Regions from separate parts of the Serratia sp. TSA_105.2 genome, predicted to be linked through region 4. Evidence: predicted binding sites of a transcription regulator. Region 4 holds the regulator's gene; each other region holds the start of a gene.
What was found. Region 4 encodes CRP, which controls carbon source genes, mostly activating them, when cyclic AMP is high. Its sites were predicted from a motif close to ATGTGANNNNNNTCACAT; they were not measured.
Positions count from the first base shown of each region.

Region 1: the regulator CRP is predicted to act here: its motif matches at 2,405-2,422, upstream of glpT (glycerol-3-phosphate transporter).
Region 2: the regulator CRP is predicted to act here: its motif matches at 1,064-1,081, upstream of aaeR (HTH-type transcriptional activator AaeR).
Region 3: the regulator CRP is predicted to act here: its motif matches at 1,731-1,748, upstream of deoC (deoxyribose-phosphate aldolase).

Region 1 is NZ_JBQZFT010000006.1:12,633-16,736, reverse strand. Features, by position in the region: gene glpQ (glycerophosphodiester phosphodiesterase) at 1-740, opposite strand, end outside; gene glpT (glycerol-3-phosphate transporter) at 824-2,176, opposite strand; gene glpA (anaerobic glycerol-3-phosphate dehydrogenase subunit A) at 2,541-4,104, shown strand, end outside.
Region 2 is NZ_JBQZFT010000001.1:139,541-143,644, reverse strand. Features, by position in the region: gene aaeA (p-hydroxybenzoic acid efflux pump subunit AaeA) at 1-573, opposite strand, end outside; gene aaeX (p-hydroxybenzoic acid efflux pump operon protein AaeX) at 581-784, opposite strand; gene aaeR (HTH-type transcriptional activator AaeR) at 1,099-2,010, shown strand; gene ACUTSC_RS00540 (hypothetical protein) at 2,001-2,345, opposite strand; gene ACUTSC_RS00535 (double zinc ribbon domain-containing protein) at 2,342-2,617, opposite strand; gene uriH (uridine-preferring nucleoside hydrolase UriH) at 2,825-3,766, shown strand.
Region 3 is NZ_JBQZFT010000002.1:152,081-156,184, forward strand. Features, by position in the region: gene ACUTSC_RS07075 (phosphatase PAP2 family protein) at 1-93, shown strand, start outside; gene ybjG (undecaprenyl-diphosphate phosphatase) at 99-704, shown strand; gene ACUTSC_RS07085 (hypothetical protein) at 742-1,578, opposite strand; gene deoC (deoxyribose-phosphate aldolase) at 1,791-2,471, shown strand; gene deoR (DNA-binding transcriptional repressor DeoR) at 2,622-3,386, shown strand.
Region 4 is NZ_JBQZFT010000017.1:22,749-26,852, reverse strand. Features, by position in the region: gene ACUTSC_RS24280 (YccS/YhfK family putative transporter) at 1-1,282, opposite strand, end outside; gene crp (cAMP-activated global transcriptional regulator CRP) at 1,333-1,965, opposite strand; gene ACUTSC_RS24270 (OsmC family protein) at 2,348-2,755, shown strand; gene ACUTSC_RS24265 (phosphoribulokinase) at 2,794-3,663, opposite strand; gene ACUTSC_RS24260 (YheU family protein) at 3,815-4,048, opposite strand; gene ACUTSC_RS24255 (hydrolase) at 4,045-4,104, opposite strand, start outside.

The DNA.
Region 1 (4,104 bases), on a different contig from region 4:
CCGTCGGCTTTCTGCTCGTAGGTTTCCTGCCAGTCGTTATAGGCGATCAGCTGCACCAGCTTCAGATCCATGCCCAGCTTCGGCTCCAGATCGTTCTTGATGCGTTTGAGCTCGTTGGCGTCGAAGCACTGCAGGTAGACGTTATCGTTCTTGCCGGTATAGCCGTACTGCTTGAGCACCGCCAGCACTTTGCTGGAGATGTCTTTGCCTTCCTGTTTGTGGAACCACGGCGCCTTGATTTCCGGGTAGATGCCGATGTTTTTGCCGGTCGAATGGTTCAGACCCTGCACGAACTCGATCTCTTCCTGGAAGGTGTGTACGCGGAAGTCGGATTTGCCCATCGGGAAGCGGCCAGGATAACCCTGTACCTTCTTGCCGTTTTCGATTTCAAAGCCTTCGGTGAACTTCAGCGATTTGATCTCCGCCAGCGTAAAGTCGATGGCGTAGTAGCGGCCGTCTTTGCGCGCGCGGTCCGGGAAGCGTTCGGCGACGTCGGTGACGCGATCGAGGTAATGATCGTGCAACACCACCAGCTCGTTGTCCTTGGTCATCACCAGATCTTGTTCGAGGTAATCGGCGCCCTGGGCGTAGGCCATCGCTTTCGCCGGCAGGGTGTGTTCCGGCAGGTAGCCGCTGGCGCCGCGGTGGGCGATCACCACTTTGTCCGCTGCCTGTGCGGCGCTGACCATCGAGGTGGCGAGAATGATCCCTGTCAGCAGGGCTTTGACTTGAGTCCGCATTCCGTTTTTCTCCGTGTTGTTGGGGGCAGGGTAGTAAAAAGGCCGCAGGGCGGCCTTTAAATCATGCAAAAGTCGTGTGACGCTTAACCGCGCTTGGCGGCGATTTCCGCGTGGTGTTTCTTTTCGTTCAGCATGGTCAGCAGCAGCAGGATAACCGCCAGCACGCCGCCGCCGATCATCACCATGAAGCCGCCGTCCCAACCGAAGAAGTCCACGGTGTAACCGACGATGGCGCTGGCTGCAACCGAGCCGCCCAGGTAACCGAACAGGCCGGTGAAGCCCGCGGCGGTGCCGGCGGCTTTCTTCGGCGCCAGCTCCAGCGCGTGCAGGCCGATCAGCATCACCGGGCCGTAGATCAGGAAGCCGATGACCAGCATACAGATCATGTCCACGGTCGGGTTACCGGCCGGGTTCATCCAGAACACCACGGTGGCGATGGTCACCAGCGTCATGAAGAACACGCCGGTGGCGCCGCGGTTGCCTTTGAACACTTTGTCCGACATCCAGCCGCACAGCAGGGTGCCCGGGATACCGGCGTATTCATACAGGAAGTAGGCCCAGGACGACTTGTCCAGCGCGAAGTGTTTCACTTCTTTCAGGTAGGTCGGCGACCAGTCCAGAATGCCGTAACGCAGCAGATAGACGAACACGTTGGCGACCGCGATGTACCACAGCAGCTTGTTCGGCAGAATGTACTGCATGAAGATCTGCTTGGCGGTCAGCTCTTCTTCGTCTTTTTCGCTGTAGTCGTCCGGATAGTCGTTTTTGTACTCTTCAATCGGCGGCAGGCCACAGGATTGCGGGGTGTCGCGCATCAGGGCGAAGGCGATCAGGGCCACCAGGATGGCGCCGAAGGCCGGCATGTACAGCGCCGCGTGCCAGTCGTTGAACCAGGCCATACCCAGCAGGAACAGCAGCGGCGGCAGGCCGCCACCCACGTTGTGGGCGCAGTTCCAGATGGAAACGATGCCGCCGCGTTCTTTCTGCGACCACCAGTGCACCATGGTGCGGCCGCACGGCGGCCAACCCATGCCCTGGAACCAGCCGCACAGGAACAGCAGGACGAACATGATGGCGATGCTGGAGGTGGCCCATGGCACGAAGCCCATGAACAACATCACCGCCGCCGCCAGGATCAGGCCGGCGGGCAGGAACACCCGCGGGTTGGAACGGTCGGAGACCGAACCCATGATGAATTTGGAGAAGCCGTAGGCGATGGAGATGCCCGACAGCGCGAAGCCGAGGTCGCCGCGGCTGAAGCCTTGTTCGATCAGGTAAGGCATGGCCAGGGTGAAGTTCTTACGCACCAGATAGTAAGCGGCGTAACCGAAGAAGATCCCCAGGAAAATTTGCCAGCGCAGCTTACGGTAGAGCGGGTCTACCTTATCGCTCGGCACACGGGCGGTGTGTGCGGCCGGCTTAAAAATACTCAACATGAGCGCCTCCGATGGCTTTATCTGTTATCACATCAATATGACCTTTTACGTTCATTTGATGATTGAGCGGATATCGAATGTGGTGTTTTTGTGTTCCATAACGAGCGCCATTGTCGACAAATACGCCTGGTGTCGCTGTGACGAATGGCGCAATTGTTACACTTTCATGAAACCACGGCGGATTTTGAGCGATTCGTTAACGTTATGAAATAGAAAAACGTCCAAAAATCGTGATTATGATCACATTGATGGTTTTTTGTGGTCATTTTTATTTCGTTTTATGTTCGTTATTGTTCCTTATCAAACAAAGACCCTAATAACCGTGGCTCAATAGGCTCATAACTACCGATCCTGAGGGAGCGACATGAGCAGCTATTTTGACGGCGGCGAAACGGATGTAATCATCATCGGCGGCGGCGCCACCGGCGCAGGCATTGCCCGCGACTGTGCGCGGCGCGGCTTGCGCTGCATCTTGCTGGAGCGCCACGACATCGCCACCGGCGCCACCGGCCGCAACCACGGTTTATTGCACAGTGGCGCGCGCTATGCGGTGACCGATGGCGAGTCGGCGCGCGAGTGCATCGAAGAAAACCGCATCCTGAAACGTATCGCTCATCACTGTATCGAACGCACCGATGGGCTGTTCATCACCCTGCCGCAGGACTCACTGGACTATCAGCAACAGTTTATCGCCGCCTGTCGCCAGGCCGACATCGACGCCGAAGCGATCGACCCGCAGCTGGCGCTGCGGCTGGAGCCGGCGGCCAACTCGGCGTTGATCGGCGCGGTGCGCGTGCCGGACGGCACCGTCGATCCTTTCCGACTGACCGCCGCCAACATGTTGGACGCGCGCGAGCATGGCGCGCAGATCCTGACCTACCACCAGGTGGTGGGATTGTTGCGCAGCGGCGATCGGGTAACGGGCGTGCGCGTTTACGACCATCAGAATCAGCGGCGCTATGAGCTGCACGCGTCGGTGGTGGTCAACGCCGCCGGCATCTGGGGCCAGCAGATCGCCGAATACGCCGATTTGCGCATCCGCATGTTCCCGGCCAAGGGGGCGCTGCTGATCCTCGGCCACCGCATCAACAACATGGTGATCAACCGCTGCCGCAAACCGGCAGACGCCGACATCCTGGTGCCGGGCGACACCATCTCGTTGATCGGTACTACCTCGACCCATATCGACTACGACCAAATTGACAACATGCTGGTGACCCCGCAGGAAGTGGACATTCTGATCCGCGAGGGGGCGCTGCTGGCGCCCACCCTGGCGCAGACCCGCATTCTGCGTGCCTACGCCGGGGTACGGCCGCTGGTGGCCAGCGACGACGATCCCAGCGGGCGCAACGTCAGCCGCGGCATCGTGCTGCTCGATCACGCCAGCCGCGACGGGCTGGAAGGGTTTATCACCATCACCGGCGGCAAGCTGATGACTTACCGCCTGATGGCGGAGTGGGCCACCGACAAGGTGTGCGAGAAGCTTGGCGTAAACCGCCCGTGCACCACCGCGCAGGACGCGTTGCCCGGCTCCCGCCAGTCGGCGGAGGAAACGGTGCGCAGCGTGGTTTCACTGCCCGCCAGTATTCGCGGCTCAGCAATTTATCGCCACGGCGATCGCGCCAGCCAGGTGCCGGCGGCCGATCGGCTCGACACCAGCCTGGTGTGCGAATGCGAGGCGGTGACCGCCGGGGAAGTGCGCTATGCGGTCAACTCGCTGACCGTCAATAACCTGGTGGATCTGCGCCGCCGCACCCGCGTCGGCATGGGCACCTGCCAGGGGGAACTCTGCGCCTGCCGCGCCGCCGGGCTGCTGACGCGCTTTAACGTCAGCACGCCGCAGCAGTCCATCGCGCAGCTGTCGCAGTTCCTCAACGAACGGTGGAAAGGCGTACGGCCGATCGCCTGGGGCGATGCGCTGCGCGAGA
Region 2 (4,104 bases), on a different contig from region 4:
GAAGGAGTCTTTCTTCACCAGCGCCACCGCCACCGAGCCGCGGGTGATGTATTCGCCGGCGTGGACGTTGAGGTTGGTGATCCAGCCATCGGCCGGGGCGCGCACCGTGGTGCGCTCCAGATCCAGCTGCGCCAGCTCGCGCGCCGCCACGGCCTTCGCCAGCTGGTGCTGCACGGTCTGCAGCGAGTTGTTCGACTGGTCGATTTCTTCCTGCGACATCGCCTGCACGCCCAACTTCACGCGGCGGCCGGCCTCACGCCGTTTTTCCGCCGCCAGCGCTTGATAGTAGGCGACGTCGGCACCGGCCTCCGCCAGCGCCTGCTCATAGCGCGGCCGATCGACCACGAACAGCACCTGGCCTTTCTTCACCAGCTGGTTGTCCACCACCGGCACGTCGGTCAGCAGGCCGCTGACGTCCGGCGCGATCGCCACCACGTCGGCGGTAAACTTGGCGTCACGCGTCCACGGCGACTCGGTGTAGAACACCCAGGCCTTGAACACCGCAACGATGCCCAGCAGCACAAGAATCAAAGTGATCGCGATTCGGGTTATTTTTATCGAAAAATTTTTCACAGCGACCTCAAACAAAAAGACATGAAATCAGATAAAACAAGCAGCAATACAGCGCGGTATTAAACAGCGCCGGATGCCAGACAAAATCGTAAATCCCCGTCGGCTGCAGCAGGCGGCGCAAGAGAAAAAACAGCGCCAGCGACACCAGCAGCTCGAAAAACACCGGCGGAAACGACAGTCCGAAGATGACCATAACCGGAAGCAAACTCATCAATTTTTCCTTATTGTTCACTGCGCCGGGGAAAGACACATCTCGCCATTCACATTCTCTTTACATTTTAGCGTGCGCGCGCCACAAATCTTGACCAGACAGCTTGTCCAGGTCACGAACCCGAAAAAAGGTTAAACTTTGGGGCAGACGTCCACGACAGGGATTGCGAGGGTGCCGGAGGAGCGGCAGGATTACGTCGCCGCTCGCTCTCGCACGTTGGTAAGGTCTATTCACCCGACCACGTTATATTAGCCTGCTTACTATCAAGGCATCAACAATCTGTGATCTAAATCACTTTTAAGCCAGAGTGAATAATGGAAAGATTAAAACGGATGTCGGTATTCGCCAAAGTGGTTGAGTTCGGGTCGTTTACCGCGGCCGCGCGCCAGCTCGACATGAGCGTTTCATCGATTAGCCAAACCGTCTCGAAATTGGAAAATGAGCTGCAGGTCAAGCTGTTGAACCGCAGCACGCGCAGCATCGGCCTGACCGAGGCCGGCAAAATCTACTATCAGGGCTGCCGACGCATGCTGCAGGAAGTCAGCGAAGTGCATGAGCAGTTGTACGCGTTTAACAATACCCCCGCCGGCACGCTGCGCATCGGCAGCTCATCCACCATGGCGCAAAACGTGCTGGCGAACATGACCGCCGAGATGATGAAAGAGTACCCGGGCCTGACGGTCAACCTGGTGACCGGCATTCCGGCGCCAGATCTGATCACCGACGGATTGGATCTGGTGATCCGTACCGGCGCGCTGCAGGACTCCAGCCTGTTCTCCCGCCGCCTGGGGCAGATGCCGATGGTGGTGTGCGCGGCCAAAAGCTACCTCAGCCAGCACGGCACGCCACAGAAGCCGAGCGACATGGTCAACTTTTCCTGGCTCGAGTACAGCGTGCGCCCCGACAGCGAATTTGAACTGATGTCGCCGGAGGGCATCACCACGCGCATTTCACCACAGGGGCGCTTCGTCACCAACGACTCCTCCACCATGATCCGTTGGCTGAAAAACGGCGCCGGCATCGCCTACGCCCCGCTGATGTGGGTGATCGAAGAGATCAAACGCGGCGAGATCGAGATCCTGTTCAAAAGCTACCATTCGGATCCGCGGCCGATCTACGCGCTCTATACCGAGAAGGACAAACTGCCGCTGAAGGTGCAGGTATGTATCAACTACCTAACCGACTATTTCGAACGGGTGGCGGCAGTCTATCAGGGTTATCGCTGAGCGGCGCTCAAATAGCGGTGCGCCAGCGCGCCCAGCAGCATCAGAGCCAGCATGCCGAGGCCCCACAGCAGCCAGACGGCGTAGCCCGCCCAGTTCAGCAGCAGAGGAAAATAGCTCGCCAGCCCGCTGCCCAGCTGTTTCAGCCACGGCAGCCAGGCATCCAGCACCGCCTGCGGCACCAAAGTCAGCGCACCGCTCACCGGCAGCGATGCGCCGCCGGCCGCGTCCGCCAACGCCGGGAGCCAGGTCAGCACGCCGGCCACGCCGCAGGCCAACACGGTCCACAGCGCCATTGCGCCCAGCAGCAGCGCGAACGTCCAACCGCCCCGGTTCACGGCACACCGCCGCCGCACTGCGGGCAAAAGCGGCTGCCCGGCGGCAGCGGCGCAGCGCACTGGCCGCAGGTGGCGTTCAGCGCGGCAAACGGCTGGCCGCAGCGATGGCAATAACGCGCGCCCGATTTATTCACCGCCCGGCATTCCGGGCACTGCGGCCCCGGCTCGCCATGCTGGTTATAGCGGTTGCCATGATGCCCGCCGCCGTGGCTCGCGCGCTGATGACCGCCGTTAATCCCGCCCTGCCCCAACAACCTTTTCAGCAAGCTCATCCCGCCTCTCCTCTGTGCATTAACGCTGAACCTCACTGTAAACCCTGGAGCAAACTCCAGGGTAAAGCCCGTCGAGCAGGATTTACGTTTCATTACATCGTAAAAGTGGCAAGGCTTTGATGCCGTTAACAAAAGCACCATCGGCATTATCCCACGCCGCCGCGCTGCGTTATGCTGCGGGAACCTCTCCCTGCATCAGGAATAACCATGAAAAAAATCATACTGGACTGTGACCCGGGGCATGACGACGCCATCGCCCTGTTGCTGGCCTGGGGCAATCCGCAGATCGACCTGCTGGCGGTCACCACCGTGGTGGGTAACCAGACGCTGGACAAAGTGACGCGCAACGCGCTGGCGGTGGCGCGCATCGCCAATATCACCGGCGTGCCCTTCGCCGCCGGTTGCCCGCGCCCGCTGGTGCGCAATATCGAAGTGGCGCCCGACATTCACGGCGATTCCGGCCTCGATGGCCCGGTGCTGCCGGAACCCCACCTGCAGTTGGACTCGCGCCACGCGGTGGATCTGATCATCGAGACCGTGATGGCCCACCCGCCCGGCAGCGTGACGCTGGTGCCGACCGGCGGCCTGACCAATATCGCCATGGCGGTGCGTAAAGAGCCGCGCATTGCCGAACGGGTCAAGGAAGTGGTGCTGATGGGCGGTGGCTACCATGTGGGCAACTGGAGCGCGGTGGCAGAGTTCAATATCAAAATCGATCCCGAGGCGGCGCACATCGTGTTTAACGAAAAATGGCCGCTGACCATGGTCGGGTTGGATCTCACCCACCAGGCTTTGGCCACGCCGGCAGTCTGCGAGCGCATCGCCGCCCTCGGCACCCGGCCGGCCACCTTCGTCGGCGAACTGCTGGCCTTCTTTGGCCGTATGTACCAGCAGGCGCAGGGCTTCAGCGCCCCGCCGGTACACGATCCTTGCGCCGTCGCCTACGTGATCGATCCGAGCGTAATGACGGTGCGCAAAGCGCCGGTGGATATCGAGCTGACCGGCACCCTGACGCTGGGCATGACGGTCGCGGACTTCCGCGCGCCGCCGCCGCCGGACTGCCACACCCAGGTCGCGGTCAAACTGGATCAGGATAAATTCTGGGATCTGGTGGTAGATGCGCTGGAGCGGATTGGCGAAGTGGAGTGAGAGCGGTGAAACGTGGATTGACGCGCTTTTACAGGCGCGTTGGTCCGTCTTTCGTCACGGCAACAGGGATAGGCAGACCATCGCTCCGTTATTTCCATAGGCACAGAACAATCTTAAAAAAATTAACTTTAAAAAAACTTAAAAAAAACTATAAGAACAAGAAGAGTCTTAATGAAAACAAAAACTGGCGTGATAAAGAAAATGTGAAATAAAATAATGAACAGTGATAAATAAAACCACGACTGCCGCACCGCCATTGGCAACAATGATTTAACAAGAAAATACTTATCTCATTGGCTCCATCACCTGCTAGCCCAGACGCTCGCTGCCGCTCACAC
Region 3 (4,104 bases), on a different contig from region 4:
ACCCATAACCTGTGGGCGGGTTGGTGGGTTTGGTTAAGCCAGTTGGCTATTTATTGGACGGTTAGCGGCTATTGGAGCCGCAAGATGAGGTAACGGTTATGGAGCAGTTAAACCATGTTCTTTTCGCTTGGATCAATGCGACCCCGGCGTCTCCCGAGTGGATGATCGATTTCGCCACCTTTTTGGCACGCGATCTTATCATTATCGTGCCGCTGCTGATCGTCGGCCTGTGGCTGTGGGGGCCGCGAAGCCAGCTGGTTTCGCAGCGCGAAGTGGTGGCGAAAACCACGATCGCGCTGCTGTTCGCCATGCTTGCCGCCTCCACTATCGGCGCGCTGCTGCCGCATGAGCGCCCGTTCGTCGCCGGCGTGGGTTATACCTTCCTGGCGCACGCGCCGGACAGTTCGTTCCCCAGCGATCACGGCACCGCCATCTTTACCTTTGCGCTGGCGTTCCTGTTCTGGCACCGGGTCTGGTCCGGTGCGCTGCTGATGATTGTCGCCGTCGGCATCGCCTGGTCACGCGTTTACCTCGGCGTGCACTGGCCGCTGGATATGGTCGGCGGTTTCCTGCTCGGCCTGGTCGGCTGCCTGTTCGCTCAGCTGGTGTGGAATCTGTTCGGCGATATCCTCGCCGACAAGCTGTCGCGCCTGTATCGCTTCCTGTTCGCCTTCGCCATCCGTCGCGGCTGGGTGAAAGAGTAACCGCACAACATGACCGGGGCGTTACCGCCCCGTGATTTCACACCACGCCGGTGGTCACACAAAACGCCCGCGTTTTTCCCGCTCCCAGCATCACTCCCGCCTCCCCTTCCGGCGCGTTCGGCCGACAGTTCGCCGGCTGGATAAAAGCCAGCAGCCGCCGGTTGCCCTGAACGGCGATGCGCCGGAGACCATAGTTGAATTGCCCGGTGGCGAAGCGCGTCACATAGCGTCGGCCTTGCGGCGCCAGCATAAAGAACTCGGCCTGATCCACGTAACGCGTCAGATCGTCAGAGCACAGCAGCTCCTGCCCGATCGCATCCCCTATCAAAGCCGGTGTCGGCAGATTCTGGCGGAATACCGCGTCGGGAATGCAATCGTAGTTGAGGCAGCAAACATAGCGCAGCGGCTGCGGCCGCTCGCCCAGGTTGGTGACCTTCATCTCTATGGCGAACTGCGCGCTCTGCGCCGCCAGACGCAGCGCCGGGCCGATGCGCCAATGGCCGCCCAACCGCTCGCCCTCACCGTGCAACGCCAACTCATCGCCTGCCAGCTGCAGCCACACGCGCTGCATCTGTGGCGGCGCCGGGTCCTGACCCGACCAGGCGGGATAGAACGCGGCATCGTCAGCGCGCTTTTTTCCTGCGCCCCGCACGCTGCGGCGGCCCGACTTCAGTGAGTAACCGTCAAACTCAGCGTCCCAGATCGCGAGGCCCTGATACGGTAAAACCGTCAGCGCGCCACGGCTGTTCGCCAGCGTCAGCATCGGCCCGCGTTTTGCGCAGCGATGCGCACTCACCGCGAAATCCGCGTTGCGGAACAGTTCCTGCCGCTGCGCCCCGAAAGCTTCAGGAGCCAGATCGATGTTGATCTTCATCTTTTTTCCCTCGACGTTTCGCTCGCGCAGGCCGCGAGCCCCAAAATGTTATTTAAATAACAAATCAATCGTCCTTAATGTATACACATAACGGCATCATATCGTCGATCTCGTCGACATTTTTAAACACCACTAGGTTTATCAGCATCGTAATGTTATTATTTTCACATTACTCACCCCGTTTACTGTCTTAACCTCACTAAGGAACCGCGATGACCATCGAAAACATCGATTACGCCAGCTACGTTGACCACACCCTGCTGGCGATGGACGCCACCGAAATGCAGATCGCCAAACTGTGTGAAGAGGCGCAACAGCACAACTTCTATGCGGTATGCGTCAACTCCGGCTACGTGCCGCTGGCGGCCCAACTGCTGCAGGAAAGCACCGTGAAAGTCTGCTCGGTGATCGGTTTCCCGCTGGGCGCTGGCCTGACCGTCGCCAAAGCCTTTGAAGCCAAAGCGGCGATCGCCGCCGGCGCGCAAGAGATCGATATGGTGATCAACGTCGGCTGGTTGAAAAGCGGCCTGCTGGACGAAGTGAAAGCCGACATCGCCGCCGTGCGCGAGGTTTGCGCGGCGATCCCGTTGAAGGTAATATTGGAAACCTGCCTGCTCAGCGATGCACAGATCGTCCAGGTTTGTGAAATGTGTCGCGAACTCGATGTGGCCTTCGTGAAAACTTCCACCGGCTTCAGCACCGGCGGCGCTCGGGAAGAGCACGTCAAACTGATGCGCGAGACCGTGGGCAGCAAAATGGGCGTGAAAGCTTCCGGCGCCGTGCGCGATCGCGCCACCGCCGAGAAGATGATCAACGCCGGCGCCACGCGTATCGGCACCAGCTCCGGCGTCGCCATCGTTTCCGGCGCCCAGCCGGCGGCGGGCAGCTACTGATCGTCGGCATGCCCTGACGGGCATAGCCAATACACAACGATGCGGGACAATACGGGCGGCCAAGGCGGCCCGATATTGCCCCGCATCGTTGTGTTTAGCCGGAAATGCCGGCACGCCCTTTACCTCTATCACCTGTGGGAAGACGGACCTATGGAAACGCGGCGCGAAGAACGTATCAACCGGCTAGTTCAGGCGTTAAAACGCGCTGACAAGATCCACCTGAAAGAAGCCGCCGCGCTGCTGGGGGTCTCGGAGATGACCATTCGCCGCGATCTGAGCGCCGAACCGGCGGCGGTGGTGCTGCTCGGCGGTTACGTGGTGACCGATCCGCGCAGCAACGGCGTGACCAACTACTTTGTTTCCGATCAAAAAGCCAAGCAGGTGACGGAGAAACGGCGCATCGGCCTGCTGGCGGCGCCGTTGATTAACGAAAACGACACGGTGTTTTTCGACTGTGGCACCACCACCCCGGCGATCATCGACGCCATCCCCGACGAGCTGGCCTTCACCGCCGTCTGTCATTCGCTGAACACCTTCCTGGCGCTGCAGGACAAACCGAACTGCAAGGTGGTCCTGTGCGGCGGTGAGTTCAAGCCGAACAACTACATCTTTTCCAGCGTCGGTGGCCGCAACGAGCTCGATCACATCTGCCCGAACATCGCCTTTATCTCCGCCGCCGGCCTCAGCCTGCAGCACGGCGCCACCTGCTTCAACTTCGACGAGCTGGAGATGAAGCATCGCGCCATGGCGATGGCGCAGCAAAAGATCCTGGTGGCGGATCACAGCAAGTTCGGCAAAACCAAACCGGCCTGCATCGGCCCCCTGACGCAGTTTGATCGGGTGATCAGCGACCGCCAACCAGACGCCGACTTCATTGCGTTCTTCAACGACAACGCCATCGCCACCCGCTATTAATCCGCCTTCTGCGCCGTCGAAACCGGCGGCGCACCGCTGCAACCCCCTTCTTTCTTCGCCCGGAAATGAACAAATAATGCGCAATCGATTCGCGTTTTTCGCTTATCCGCACGCAACATCAGGTTAATAAAATGCAACAGGTCACCCGAGTGATTATTTTCTCGCAGGCTAAACACGCTGTCGGCGGCGTGAATTAACGACTATTTATGGCTTTTATATGATAAATCGCGCCAAAGGCCGGGATGTTTAAATAAACGGCGGTTTACGCGATTGCAGCAAATCTCGCCAATACCTGTTAGCTATCTGTTATTTATATGATGAATGGTTACGCATTTTTATCCGCTAACCACGTAAGTAATTTCCCTTCGTTATTAGCGGTGATTTTTAATAAAAAATCTTTAAAAACAAATAAATGAATGGAATTTTACTTAAAAATACAATGTGATCTACGTCACTAAAACTGCTTAATCCGGGTTTTTCGCTAGATCCAAAACCACGCATAAAATATATTGCTCGGCTTGCTGCTGAGTACAGCGCTTTATCCGGCTAATTATTGTACAAACCGCATAATCGCAGAAATTTTTATGAGAGCGTTCTCAGCACAAAATCTTACACAAATGTGCAACAAATGCGTGAAAAGTCGATTAAAAAGCTGATAACTGCACATATTGCGCATTTGAGAGCAGGATCACGGTTGTTTCTACTGTAAATCGTTATC
Region 4 (4,104 bases):
GCAGCCCGGCTGCCAGCAATAGCCCGGCAATCGTGCCCAGCGCACGGTGCTGAATACGCACCCGGGTGGCGTTATACCCGTTTTGGCTCACCAGCATGATGGTGAGCAGGATCCAGTAAGGCTTCGGCAGGTTGAATACCGCACCCAGGCTGCTGCCGACCGCCAGCGTTACGCCCAGCCGCGCGGCGTTGCGCAGGGCGGTGGATTTGAACGACAGATAGCTGACCAGCGCCGGCCAAAACGGCAGGCGGTGCTGGCCGGGCATCAGGTCGCGGCGGTACAGCGGATGCTGGGTGCGCAGCAGGCGGGCGATGCGGCTGAAGTGGTAATAACAAAACTGGCCGACCGGGTTATCGGGATGCTGCGCCGCCATTTTTTCCAGCGCCGCCAGCTCGTGGGTCATGGAGAAGCGCTTCGAATGTTGATGGTAGAGAATATCGTGCGCCACCACGCGCAGCCGGCCGGCGATCACCTGAGCATTGCGGCGAATGATCGCTTCGGCCTGGCTCTGCTCCACCAGTTTTTGCACCTCTTCCGGCAGATGCAGGCTGACGGTGATGTGCTCCTGCAGGTCCATCGCCACCTGAAAGGCGCGCTGCAGGCGCTTTTGCTCGAGGTTGTTGGCGTGCGGCAGGAAATTAAGCTGTTGGTACAACAGGCTGATCAGGTCCATCACCTTTTGCTGGCGCACCAGCAGCGGAGGCAGCGCGGTCTGCGGATCGGTGTGCTGGGTCAGCAGCGAGTATTTGGCTTCGAAATAGTCCGCCAGTTCCAGGTAGAGCTGGCTGAGCGTCTCGCGCATCGGCTGCTCTTTCCACAGCTTGAACCAGAACCAGGTGAATAAGCCGTACCAGGCGGTGCCGATGGCGTACAGCAGCGGCGCCTGCCAGATGGGCACCGTGCCGGCCGTGCTGAGGGCGAAGATGGCGGCCACCAGCGCCGCCGGCAACAGCCGGGCGTGCAGCGGGCTGATTTCACCGGTGACGCCGAGCAGCAGCGCCAGGCCCAGCATCAGCGCCGGCAGCGGCAGGTGCCACAACATGGCCTGTTGCAGCAGCACGCTGCTGAAGGCGAACAGCGACCCGCCGACGATCAGCCGTTTAAAGAAGCGCTTATGCGGCGTGTCCAGCCCGGCGATATTGCAGCAGGCGGGCACCAGAGAGAACATCAGGCCGAGCTGCAGCTGGCCTATCAGCAGGCCGAACAGCACCGGCAGGCACAACACCAGCGTTTGTCGCAGTGCGTAGTTGATTTCCGGGTGGTAGATCAGGCGGCGCCACATGGCAGAGAGCAGATAAAAAAACGGCGCAGATTGCGCCGTTTCTTCAGAGATTAACGGGTGCCGTAGACGACAATGGTTTTGCCGTGGGCGGAAATCAGGTTTTGATCTTCCAGCATTTTCAGAATACGGCCAACGGTTTCACGCGAGCAGCCGACGATCTGGCCGATCTCCTGACGGGTGATTTTGATCTGCATGCCGTCCGGGTGAGTCATGGCGTCGGGTTGCTTCGCCAGATTCAGCAGGGTTTGCGCGATGCGGCCGGTAACGTCCAGGAAGGCGAGGTTGCCCACTTTTTCGGAGGTGACCTGCAGGCGGCTCGCCATTTGGGCGGACAGACGCATCAGGATGTCCGGGTTCACCTGGATCAACTGACGGAATTTCTTGTAGGAAATTTCGGCCACTTCACAGGCGGTTTTCGCGCGAACCCAGGCGCTGCGCTCCTGGCCTTCTTCGAACAATCCGAGCTCGCCGATGAAATCCCCCTGGTTGAGGTAGGACAGGATCATCTCTTTACCTTCTTCATCCTTGATCAGCACCGCGACGGAGCCTTTCACGATGTAGTAAAGCGTTTCGGCCTTTTCACCTTGGTGAATCAGCGTACTCTTCGATGGATATTTGTGGATATGGCAATGAGACAGGAACCATTCGAGAGTAGGGTCTGTTTGCGGTTTGCCGAGAACCATTCGCTGTTATCCTCTGTTGTTATCGCTGCCTTGTGTCACAGGGGTCAGAGTTCCCTGTAAAACCCGCCTGTAGCCGCAGTCATGAGCGAGGGCTACCGGCAAGTTTTGAGGCGTGTCATAAAAATACGCTGTCGCTCTAGCATATTAACTTGCCGTAAGCGCTGCAAGCTACATTCTGTTAACATACCGGTAAAGGAGCCTTTCTCTGGGCGTTTCCCTGAAATTCAGTGTCCCGGAAAGATTTATTGCGGCTCTGTTTGTAGCACAGAGTAAGGCGGGTGTCTCGTGTTGTCTCGCTTCAGCATGATTAGCATCAGGTTACGTTGCCTGTTTCTATGCGAAAGCGTACCCTGATTTTAAGAAATCAACCGGAGTGACCAGAATGCAGGCAAGAGTTAAATGGGTGGAAGGGTTAACGTTTTTGGGTGAATCGGCCTCCGGCCACCAGGTGCTGATGGACGGCAACGCCGGTGATAAAGCGCCCAGCCCGATGGAGATGGTGCTGATGTCGGTGGGCGGCTGCAGCGCGATCGACGTGGTGTCCATCCTGCAAAAAGGGCGCAACGACGTGCGCGACTGCGAGGTGAAGCTGACCTCCGAGCGCCGCGAAGAAGCCCCGCGGTTGTTCACCCATATCAACCTGCACTTCATCGTTACCGGCCAGGACCTGACCGACAAGATCGTCGAGCGTGCGGTGAACCTGTCGGCGGAGAAATACTGCTCGGTGGCGCTGATGCTCAACAAGGCCGCCACGGTGACCCACAGCTTCGAGATCCGCCAACCGGCGTAATCGAGACGGAGCGCGGCTCGGCGCCGCGCTTAACGCATTTATTCGATCTTCTTGCCTTCCAGCAACCGCTGCACCAGCGGCGCCATGATCAGCTCCATCGCCAGCCCCATCTTGCCGCCCGGCACCACTAACGTATTGATGTGTGAGATAAACGAGCCCTGCAGCATCGCCAGCAAATAGGGGAAGTCTATCTGATCCAGCCCGCGGAAGTGGATCACCACGAAGCTTTCGTCCAGTGAGGGAATCGCCTTGGCGGCGAACGGGTTGGAGGTGTCCACCGTCGGCACGCGCTGGAAGTTGATGTGGGTGCGCGAGAACTGCGGCGTGATGTAGTTGATGTAATCTTCCATCGAACGCACCACCGAGTCCATCACCGCTTCGCGAGAGTGACCGCGCTCGCCGGTATCGCGGATCAGTTTCTGGATCCATTCCAGGTTGACGATCGGTACCACGCCAACCAGCAGATCGACGTGGTTGGCTACGTCGTGGTGCTCGGTGACCACGCCGCCGTGCAGCCCCTCGTAAAACAGCACGTCGGTCGGCGCCGGCAGCGGTTCCCACGGGGTGAAGGTACCCGGCACCTGATTGTAGGGCACCGCTTCATCGTAGGTGTGCAGATACTTGCGCGAGCGCCCGGTGCCGTTCTTGCCGTAGTCGATAAAGCTCTGCTGCAGCAGGCCGAAGTCGTTGGCCTCGGGGCCGAAATAGCTGATGTGTCTGCCCAGATCGCGCGCCTTGCGGATCGCCGCATCCATTTCCGGCCGGGTGTAGCGGTGGAAGCTGTCACCCTCTAACTCGGCGGCGCGAATGTTGAGCTGTTGGAATATTTTGCGGAACGCCACGCTGGTGGTGGTGGTGCCGGCGCCGCTGGAACCGGTCACCGCGATAACGGGATGTTTGGCAGACATGGTGGTTGTCACTCCGTGTTGAATGCGCCGGCGTCAGGGGATTATTGTGGCTCTTGTTGACGCTCTCTATCTCAGGAAAAAATGGCGCGCGCTGGTTTGCAATGCCCCATTGTTACCTGATTTTTTCCGTCAGTCATAGAACCGAGCGCCACTAAATTTCTTCCTGCCCGGCGCGGAACTGGCCGCGCGGCATGATGTTGACGCTCTCGTGCAGTTCCGACCACACCAGCACCACTTCGCCGTTTTTCAGCTGGCGGCGCACGTCCTCCACCTTCTGTTCCAGCGAGCGTTCGTGTTCGCCGTAATCGGTGCCTTCGCGCAGTACAAAGGATTCGATCAGTCTGTTCAGGGTGTCGGTTGCCAGTTCTTGCCAGGGAATGATCACGTCGGGATGTCCAGATAAGGGGAAAGCCAGGCCGGAATGCGATGTTCCAGCCACAT